2 regions of the Lysinibacillus sp. DFXJR4 genome follow, and region 2 is predicted to be linked to the other one. Evidence: predicted binding sites of a transcription regulator. Region 2 holds the regulator's gene; the other holds the start of a gene.

Region 1 (4,740 bases), on a different contig from region 2:
GCACGTATCACATCAGGTATTTTCTTTACAATCGTTTTCGGTGTAATACCATGTTCTTCGTTATACGCCATCTGTAATGTTCGACGACGCTTCGTTTCCTCAATCGCCTTTTTCATAGAGTCTGTTATATTGTCAGCGTACATAATAACATGACCATTGGCATTTCGTGCAGCACGTCCAATCGTTTGAATTAATGAACGTTCTGAGCGTAAAAATCCTTCCTTGTCAGCATCTAAAATTGCTACTAGTGACACCTCCGGAATATCTAGCCCCTCTCTTAAAAGGTTAATACCAATTAACACATCATAAGTCCCTTTACGAAGCTCACGAATAATTTCAATACGCTCGAGCGTCTTAATTTCTGAATGCAGATATTCCACCTTTAAACCCATTTCCTTCAAATAGGCTGTTAAATCCTCTGACATTTTTTTCGTTAAGGTTGTTACAAGTACTCGTTCATCATGCGAAATGCGGTCTTGAATTTCATCAATCAAATCGTCAATTTGTCCTTCAATTGATCGCACATCAATTAGCGGATCTAGCAGCCCAGTTGGACGTATAATTTGTTCCACCATTTCTGGAGAATGTTCAAGCTCATAGGGACCAGGTGTTGCCGATACATAAATAGCTTGATGAACTCGTTTTTCATATTCCTCAAAACGTAATGGGCGATTATCAAGCGCTGACGGCAAACGGAAGCCATGCTCGACTAACACACCTTTACGTGCCTGGTCACCATTGTACATTCCCCGAACTTGTGGCAGTGTAACGTGACTTTCGTCAACAACCAGTAAAAAATCATCTGGAAAATAATCGAGCAGGGTATAAGGAGTCGCCCCTGACTCACGTAATGTTAGGTGACGTGAATAATTTTCGATTCCTGAGCAAAAGCCCATTTCACGCATCATTTCTAAATCATAGCGAGTGCGTTGCTCTAAACGCTGAGCCTCTAATAATTTATCCTCGGCACGTAAAAGCGCTAGACGTTCTTCTAACTCTTTTTCAATATTTTCAATGGCTTTCCGCATTTTTTCTTCTCGTGTAACGAAGTGGGATGCTGGGAAAATAGCGACATGATCTCGATCTGATAAAATCTCCCCTGTTAACGCATCCACTTCACGAATACGGTCGATTTCATCACCGAAAAACTCCACACGAATACAATGCTCATCACGGGATGCTGGGAATATTTCCACCACATCTCCACGTACTCGGAACGTTCCGCGAGTAAAGCTAACATCATTGCGTTCATATTGAACATCTACTAGCTTGCGTAGTAGCTGATTGCGTTCAATTTCCATGCCTGTCCGAATCGATACCACCATTTCACGATATTCCTCTGGAGAACCTAAACCATAAATACAGGATACAGAAGCAATAATAATAACATCATCACGCTCAAATAATGCAGATGTGGCAGAGTGACGTAATTTATCGATTTCATCATTGATACTTGAATCTTTTTCAATATAAGTATCAGTTTGTGGAACATAGGCCTCTGGCTGATAATAATCATAATAGCTGACAAAGTATTCTACAGCATTATTCGGGAAGAATTCTTTAAATTCACTATACAATTGACCTGCCAGTGTTTTATTGTGTGCCATAATCAGTGTCGGTTTTTTAATCTGCTGAATAACGTTAGAGATAGTAAACGTTTTTCCTGTTCCTGTTGCACCAAGTAATGTTTGATGACGTTTCCCCGCACGTACACCCTCCACTAATTCTGCGATTGCCTGTGGTTGATCCCCATTAGGCTGATATGGCGCTTGTAAATCAAATACTTGCACACACGCCCCCGTCCTTTCCTTCCAATTTGTACATTTATTTTAGCATAGCAGCACTAAAATTTCGAACATTTAACGAACGAATGTTTGTAAATTCTTTTCTCTTTCGATAAAATAACAATATTGTTATGAATCCTTCAAGTAAATTATGGAATACCTTTATACTCTTATAATAGCCGCTTCATCAAGTTTTCAAGCCCTTTCAGCTAAACAGATTCCCCTCATACAATAACGAGTTAATTCTTTTACTAACTTATACGCAAAAAAATCCCGCCCTCCAATTTTCAGGAGGGCGGGCTCGTCATATTATTCACTTGCTGCTTGGCGTAATACTGTTAGTTCATGTGCGTATAGATGAAATGCCTTTTCATCTTTTTCATCGAGTGCTCTATCTATCAGAACCATGAGCTGCTCTTCACGATGCATACGCTGGATATGATTTAAAAATAAATCCAAATAAATCTCGTTCAATAATTTCTCTGCCTCATCAACTTTCTTTGACTGACCCACGGCTTTTAGAAAATCTGTATACGAATAATATTTATCCAACGATCTCACCTCGATCCTTTTCTAAATTATATGAAAATTGAATTTAAAATGCAATGCATAAGAACTGAAAATAACTTGGATTAGTCATTAATCTCTGTTCATTTGAAGCAAATTCTCTACATGTTTTCTTCATTTATCAATAGGTTTTACATTTTATCTATATTATCAATATTTGAGTTTATCCTCTACACTACAGCTATTAAGAGAAAAGGAGGAACACCATTTATGCAAACAAATTATGTCAATGGATATTTAATCTCTTTCAACACCTATTTACTGGAACCTATCCACCATGGGGCAAAAATCTTCACAAGGGTTATTGATAAACATAATGAGCTTATCGTTACTCGTAAACCTATGCACATTCTACGAAAATCCTGTATCTCGCTTGGGACAACCTATGAGGCTGCAAAATATTCCGCTAAACGCTTTTTTGGCAATCAACATAAACTACCAATCGTAGTAGCCTTTGATTATGGTTTCCCATGTATCTTTTTACCAACTTATTCTCCGAACTCCATCCATAATATTTGGATTGGACTTCACGCCATTTCGAATATTATACCGAGTAAATTAGGCTGTATTATCACGCTTAAAAACGATAAACAAATAGAATTACCTATTCAATATGCTTCTATCAGTAAACAATTTGTCAATGCATCCATGCTCTATAAGCATTACATGAATGAACGAAAGAGCATTAGTCATGATGCCCCATATCATCCGCCTTTCTGATTTAATTTCAGTAGGTGTTTGGACACCACTTGAAAAGAAACCAAAACTGCATTCACATAGAGGTAGGAGTCTTCTGTATCCCCCGCTACCGCTATGCTTTCAATACAAAAATATTTGATGAATGAAGATAAAAAAATTCCCTTCAGGTGCACAAAGTTTCTGTGCCCTTGAAGGGAATTGATTAGCCAATTTTCGAACGTAAGTATGCATTAATGAATGGATCTAAATCGCCATCCATCACTGCTCCAACATTGCCTGTTTCTTCATTTGTACGATGATCCTTCACCATTGAATATGGATGGAATACATATGAGCGAATTTGTGAGCCCCAGCCGATTTCTTTCTGCTCACCACGAATTTCATTTAGCTGTTCCTGTTGTTTATCTAGCTCTAATTGATATAATTTTCCTTTTAACATTGTCATCGCTTTTTCACGGTTTTTAATTTGTGAGCGCTCAGCCTGACATTGTACAATTGTACCAGTCGGGATGTGAGTAATACGGACAGCTGAGTCTGTTGTATTAATATGTTGACCACCTGCACCTGTTGCACGATACGTATCAATCTTTAAATCCTCTGTACGAATATCGATTTCAATATTGTCATCGAATTCAGGCATAACATCGCAAGACACAAAAGATGTATGGCGACGACCTGAAGAATCGAATGGAGAGATTCGCACCAGACGATGGACTCCTTTTTCAGCCTGTAAATATCCATATGCATTATGCCCTTTAATGGACAATGTTACTGATTTAATACCTGCCTCATCACCTGGTAAATAATCCACTGTTTCAACTTTAAAGCCACGTTTTTCTGCCCAACGTGTGTACATGCGAAGAAGCATAGATCCCCAGTCCTGAGACTCTGTTCCTCCTGCCCCTGGATGAAGCTCCAAAATCGCATTATTTTGATCATAAGGGCCACTCAACAACAGCTGTAGCTCAAAATCACCTATTTTTTGCTGGAATTCTACTAGCTCTTTGCCTAGCTCCTCTTGCAAATCTTCATCTGGCTCTTCACGTAAAAGCTCTAGCGTCATATCTAAATTTTCATGTGTTTCTACTAAATCTTTATATTCATTGACAATTGCTTTTAAGCCATTTCCTTCATTAATGACAACTTGCGCAGCTTGTTGGTCATCCCAAAATCCTGGCTCAAGCATCATTTCATCTAATTCCTGAATACGTGCCTCTTTGTTTTCTAAGTCAAAGAGACCCCCTGAAATCCGCCAGTTTTTTGGCTGAAATGTCTAACGCGTTACGTACATCTGCTAATTCAATCATTGTTAAATCCTCCGAACATAATTAATGAGGCTATCTTTGAAAATGTAATCAAAAGTGCCATTGCTCTAGCCCCGTATCTTATTATTATAACGTTTTTACGTCGGAAAACATACTTTTTTAGAATCAGGGTATGATGCTATTCAAATTGAACTTCATTCTCACACAAAGGACTGAAGGTTGTCATACGTTGAAAGGCTTTTACTGGATCATATTGAACCTGTAAGTGCTTAGTACGATTCTCCAGTTTATATTTTAATAAAAAGGCTCTTTGAATTCGGTATTCAAATACATTCACACTAATGTCTACATCAAAAACATTACCATCCATAAAAAACACTTTTGTGTTCTTTTTATCTAATGCTTGATAATCCTCAATATGATGA
Region 2 (4,740 bases):
GACTCAATGGTTACCTTTTTAAAGGAAGTGGAAAAGCTTGAGCGAGTGATGAAAATTGATACGATTAAAATGTCTCTTCCTGGTGAGAAAGAAAAGCTGGACAAAGAGGCGGATACTATCATTAAGGCTACTGTACAGATTACGACGTTCTATTACGAGGGACAAGAATAAAGATAGGCGCGCATACTTCATATGTATGGGCGCCTCTTAGTTTAGGAGGACATAAAAATGGAAATGGCTTATACCGTGACAGTATTTATTTTTGGGCTTGTTTTTGGCTCTTTTTTTAATGTGGTGGGCTTACGTGTACCTATCAAGGAATCCATTGTGCGACCACCCTCACATTGCACAAATTGTCAAAGGCAGCTAACAGCCCTTGATTTAGTACCTGTATTGTCCTATGTGTGGCTAGGAGGAAAATGCCGTAGCTGTGGACAGAAAATTTCTTGGATTTACCCTTTAATGGAGCTGATTACAGGGGTTTTATTTGCATTTGCCTATTGGAAACTAAGCTTTACCATAGAATTTTTTGTAGCTATATTGCTGATATCATTACTTGTTATTATCGTAATATCAGATTTTGCCTATATGCTTATTCCTGATAAAGTCCTGCTCTTTTTCCTACCATTGCTCTTCATAGGACGTGTACTTTCACCGTTAACCCCATGGTGGGATAGTGCGCTGGGTGCAATTGTTGGCTTTGGCATATTATATTGTATAGCTGTCCTGTCAAAAGGTGGTATGGGTGGGGGAGATATTAAATTATTCTTTTTACTAGGGCTTGTATTGGGCACATTAAAGGCACTCTTAACGTTGTTTATAGCCGCTGTTATCGGGATGGTTGTTGGCATTATAGTGTTAAAGGCAAGACAGCAGGGCAGAAAGACACCAATTCCATTTGGCCCATCCATTGCTATTGCGGCTATAGTTGTCTATTTTTATGGAGATGCCTTGATAAATTGGTATCTTGGGTTATGGTAGGGGATAACTTACAATTTTGGAGGGGATAAAGTGAAGCCAGTAATTGGCATAACGGCCTTTTTGGAGGATGATTTGTCAGCAAGATTAAATGCTGCCTACAGTAATAGTATTATCGAAGCTGGGGGCATTCCGCTCATTATTCCACCTGGTATAGAGGAGGATGTTGCACAAACTTTGTCTTTGACGGACGGGTTATTGCTATCGGGAGGCTGTGATGTCCATCCATTTCTCTTTGATGCAGAGCCTGCACCCAAATTAGGGAAGGTACACCCTGAAAGAGATTCTGTAGAGCTTGCTTTAATCGAGGCAGCCTTTATTCGCAAGATGCCGATTTTTGGTATATGTCGTGGCATTCAAATATTAAATGTTGCCCTTGGAGGCAATATTTATCAGGATATGGAGAGCGAATATCATAGTAAAAAATTATTAAAGCATATGCAGCAGGCAGCTCGGGGTGTTGCTACCCACTATGTTACGGTTACACCTGATTCATTATTAAACAGAATCACCGAGAAAGAGAAAATAGCCGTAAATTCCTTTCATCATCAAGCTGTCAACGTATTAGCTGAGAAATTAAAGGTTGCTGCAAAATCCAGTGATGGAATTGTAGAAGCAGTCGTACATGAAGATCACCCGTTTTGTCTGGCGGTACAGTGGCATCCAGAAGAGCAGGCGATGGCAGGAGATGAAGTGTCAAAGAAAATATTTACTGCTTTTATAAAGGCAAGCCTAACATTCAAATTAGAGGCATAGAATCCATTGTAAAGTGGATTCTTTTTTTGATAAAGGAAGATGGCGAAAAATTTTGTTCGAAATCTTCGTAAAGGTATTTAATACTGCCAATTACGGATAAATGCAGGGAGTAGGGGGTGATTTGGATTACAACGCTTTGCTGACGTTAGCTCCAATATTTCATCCTGGTCATCATCAGTCACCGAAATAAAAACAAAAATGCTTTCGTCGATAATGCCCTCCTGCTTCAATTCATACATCGTATCACTCATTGCTTGATGAAGCATCTCTTTATGTTTAACAAATTCCTCGTCTTCGATATGCAATATTGTATCTAATAATTCACGACTTACCTTTTCGAGCATATCCGTTTCATCATAATGTAAATATTCATCCTTTAAAAAACGATAGTTTTCGGGGTCGTCCTCATAGTTCTGACCAATTTCAATAAGTGATTTTTCGGTTCCCATTGTTAAATAAAGGCTTCCACAATCACCATCTGTCACTAAAACAGCCGCATAAATTTGTTCATCGTATAAGGAGCTATACATTGTCGTATATGCCTCTTGTACAGCCTGCTTAATTTTTTGTTTCAAATGGATGCACTCCCTATGTAGATCGTATTTTGTTCTATGTCTCAAATTAAGAAAAAGAGGTATATGCTCATCAGGGAACATATCAGCCTCTTAAAATCATCCAAAAATTTTATATTTTTTAGTGCACACGACGATAAAGGCCTACAACTTGTCCTAAAATTGAAACTTGATCGACAATAATTGGCTCCATTGTGGAGTTTTCAGGCTGTAAGCGGAAATGATTTTTTTCCTTAAAGAAACGCTTAACCGTTGCTTCATCCTCTTCTGTCATTGCCACGACAATATCCCCGTTATCAGCCGTTGATTTTTGCTTTACAATAACTAAGTCTCCATCAAGTATACCAGCTTCAATCATGGATTCACCCATAATCTCTAGCATAAATAATTGATCCTCACTTGTCCCATAAGTATCTGGTAGCGGGAAATACTCTTCGATATTTTCAATAGCTGTAATTGGAGAACCTGCTGTTACTTTACCCACAAGAGGGACGTGAATAACACTTTGCTTTTGGATTGAGTCTTCTGGCTCCAATATTTCAATGGCACGAGGCTTTGTTGGGTCACGGCGGATAAAGCCCTTTTGTTCTAAACGAGCTAAATGTCCATGAACTGTTGAGCTTGAAGCAAGTCCAACTGCTTCGCCAATTTCACGTACAGATGGTGGATACCCCTTTGCGCGTACTTCTTCTTTAATAAAGGCTAAAATGTCTTCTTGTCTTTTCGAAACTTTTTTCATGATTGCTCACCTCTTTTTTCTTTTATTTCTACTTATTAGATAGTATAGCAGAATGCGAACACTTATGCAAACATAGGTTCGAAAAGTGTTTGACAAAAACGTTTGTTCGCACTATTATAAGAACGTACATTCCGAACAAACATTCTAGAAAAGAGGTTATAATGATGAATTGGTTAAAGAAAAATCCGCATATCTCCATTTTATTAGGGGCTTGCTTACTGTTTACAGGATACCTTTACATAACAGATCCTGGTGAGGTGACTTACAAGGAAATACAAGTCGAGCATGGCGATAGCCTATGGTCGTTAGCAGAGCAATACCGTGGTAAAATGAGTAAGGAAGACTGGATTAAATTAGTAAAGACAGAAAATGAATTACCAGATGTTCAAATTATTGCAGGTAAATCATTAGTCATTCCAGTGGTGGGAAACCAAGCCAATCCCATAAACTCTATTGAAATTGCGAGAAATGAACCATGATAAATAAACAACAATCGGCTGTAATCTATTGCCGCGTGAGTACAGAAAAAGAGACACAAAGTTCCTCGCTTGAGCGTCAGCAGGAAGAATTAACGCGCTATGCCAAGGAGCAGGGCTACAATATAAAGGGCATTTTTTTAGATCAGCATAGTGGCTATGATGTGGAGCGAGATGGCTTACTCGAAATGCTTGATTTCATTAAAGAAAAGAAAATTCATGCATTATTTGTCCAGGATGAAACTCGCTTAGGACGTGGGAATGCCAGAATGGCTGTGCTGCATTTATTGCAAAAAACTGAAACAGATGTTTTCTCCATGCGGGATGCAGGACCTGTACAATTAAATGAAATGGATACGATGCTGCTAGAAATATTAGCGATCGTAGAGGAATACCAGCGTAGAATCCATAATGCTAAAATACGGCGTGGTATGCGTCGAGCGGTGGAAAAGGGCTATAGACCTGAAAATAATTTATCGAATCGTGGAAATCCAAATGGGCAGGAGCGAAAGGAAGTCCCGATTGAGGAAATTATTAAGCTTCGAAACAAAGGCTTTACATTCGAGGAAATTGCCATGACGCTTCGAGGCTTAGGCTTTGATGTCAGCAAGGCAACAGTACATCGAAGGTATCGGGAGCATCAGGAAAAGGTAATAGGTGAATAATGGAAGGTCTGTGGGAGTTTTTAACATCCCACTGATGGTAGAGAAGAGCATGATTAATACAAGCTCTCAATTATCACATTATCAGGTAGTTTAAATGGATTTTCTTGAAATGTTTTGTATAGTTAATTATACAGACATTGATTGGAACCTGATAATGACACAAAAAAGCACCCATTCAACTAAATAGGTGCTTTTTTCATAAATGTTAAATTGATATCATGTGATTTTAGTGATGTTTCTTTACTTTCTAAAAAGTGATGTACTTTACTTCCAAACTCGACATAGGAGTTATTTACTTGCGAAACATTTTGGTTTTGAAATGTTTGGTTGCTGTTACCAGTTATAAATATTGGCACAATACATAATGGACAACTACCATCATCTTCAATCATAGAACCACATAGCGAGCAATACTTGTCTTCAAGCTCACCTGTTTGATTAACTTTGTCCTCCAAAAGATGTAATTCCAATGAAGACTTCAAATCATTAGGATTAGTTATTGCTAATGATTTTTCTTTCAAAGAATCATTAAATACTGTTGCAAATAAAGAAGT

The links. Region 2 encodes LexA, which represses DNA repair genes until DNA is damaged. Its sites were predicted from a motif close to CGAACATATGTTCG; they were not measured.
Region 1: the regulator LexA is predicted to act here: its motif matches at 1,864-1,877, upstream of uvrB (excinuclease ABC subunit UvrB).

Annotation. Positions count from the first base shown of each region.
Region 1 is NZ_JBXUNW010000013.1:20,380-25,119, forward strand. It holds gene uvrB (excinuclease ABC subunit UvrB) at 1-1,790, opposite strand, end outside; gene AC2CGN_RS19430 (IDEAL domain-containing protein) at 2,094-2,336, opposite strand; gene AC2CGN_RS19435 (competence protein ComK) at 2,562-3,071, shown strand; one part of gene prfB (peptide chain release factor 2) at 3,253-4,281, opposite strand; one part of gene prfB (peptide chain release factor 2) at 4,283-4,357, opposite strand; gene AC2CGN_RS19445 (competence protein ComK) at 4,494-4,740, opposite strand, start outside.
Region 2 is NZ_JBXUNW010000001.1:360,129-364,868, forward strand. It holds gene AC2CGN_RS01700 (hypothetical protein) at 1-171, shown strand, start outside; gene AC2CGN_RS01705 (prepilin peptidase) at 229-981, shown strand; gene AC2CGN_RS01710 (gamma-glutamyl-gamma-aminobutyrate hydrolase family protein) at 1,012-1,734, shown strand; gene AC2CGN_RS01715 (DUF4303 domain-containing protein) at 1,812-2,309, opposite strand; gene lexA (transcriptional repressor LexA) at 2,428-3,045, opposite strand; gene yneA (cell division suppressor protein YneA) at 3,210-3,524, shown strand; gene AC2CGN_RS01730 (YneB family resolvase-like protein) at 3,521-4,186, shown strand; gene AC2CGN_RS01735 (hypothetical protein) at 4,366-4,740, opposite strand, start outside.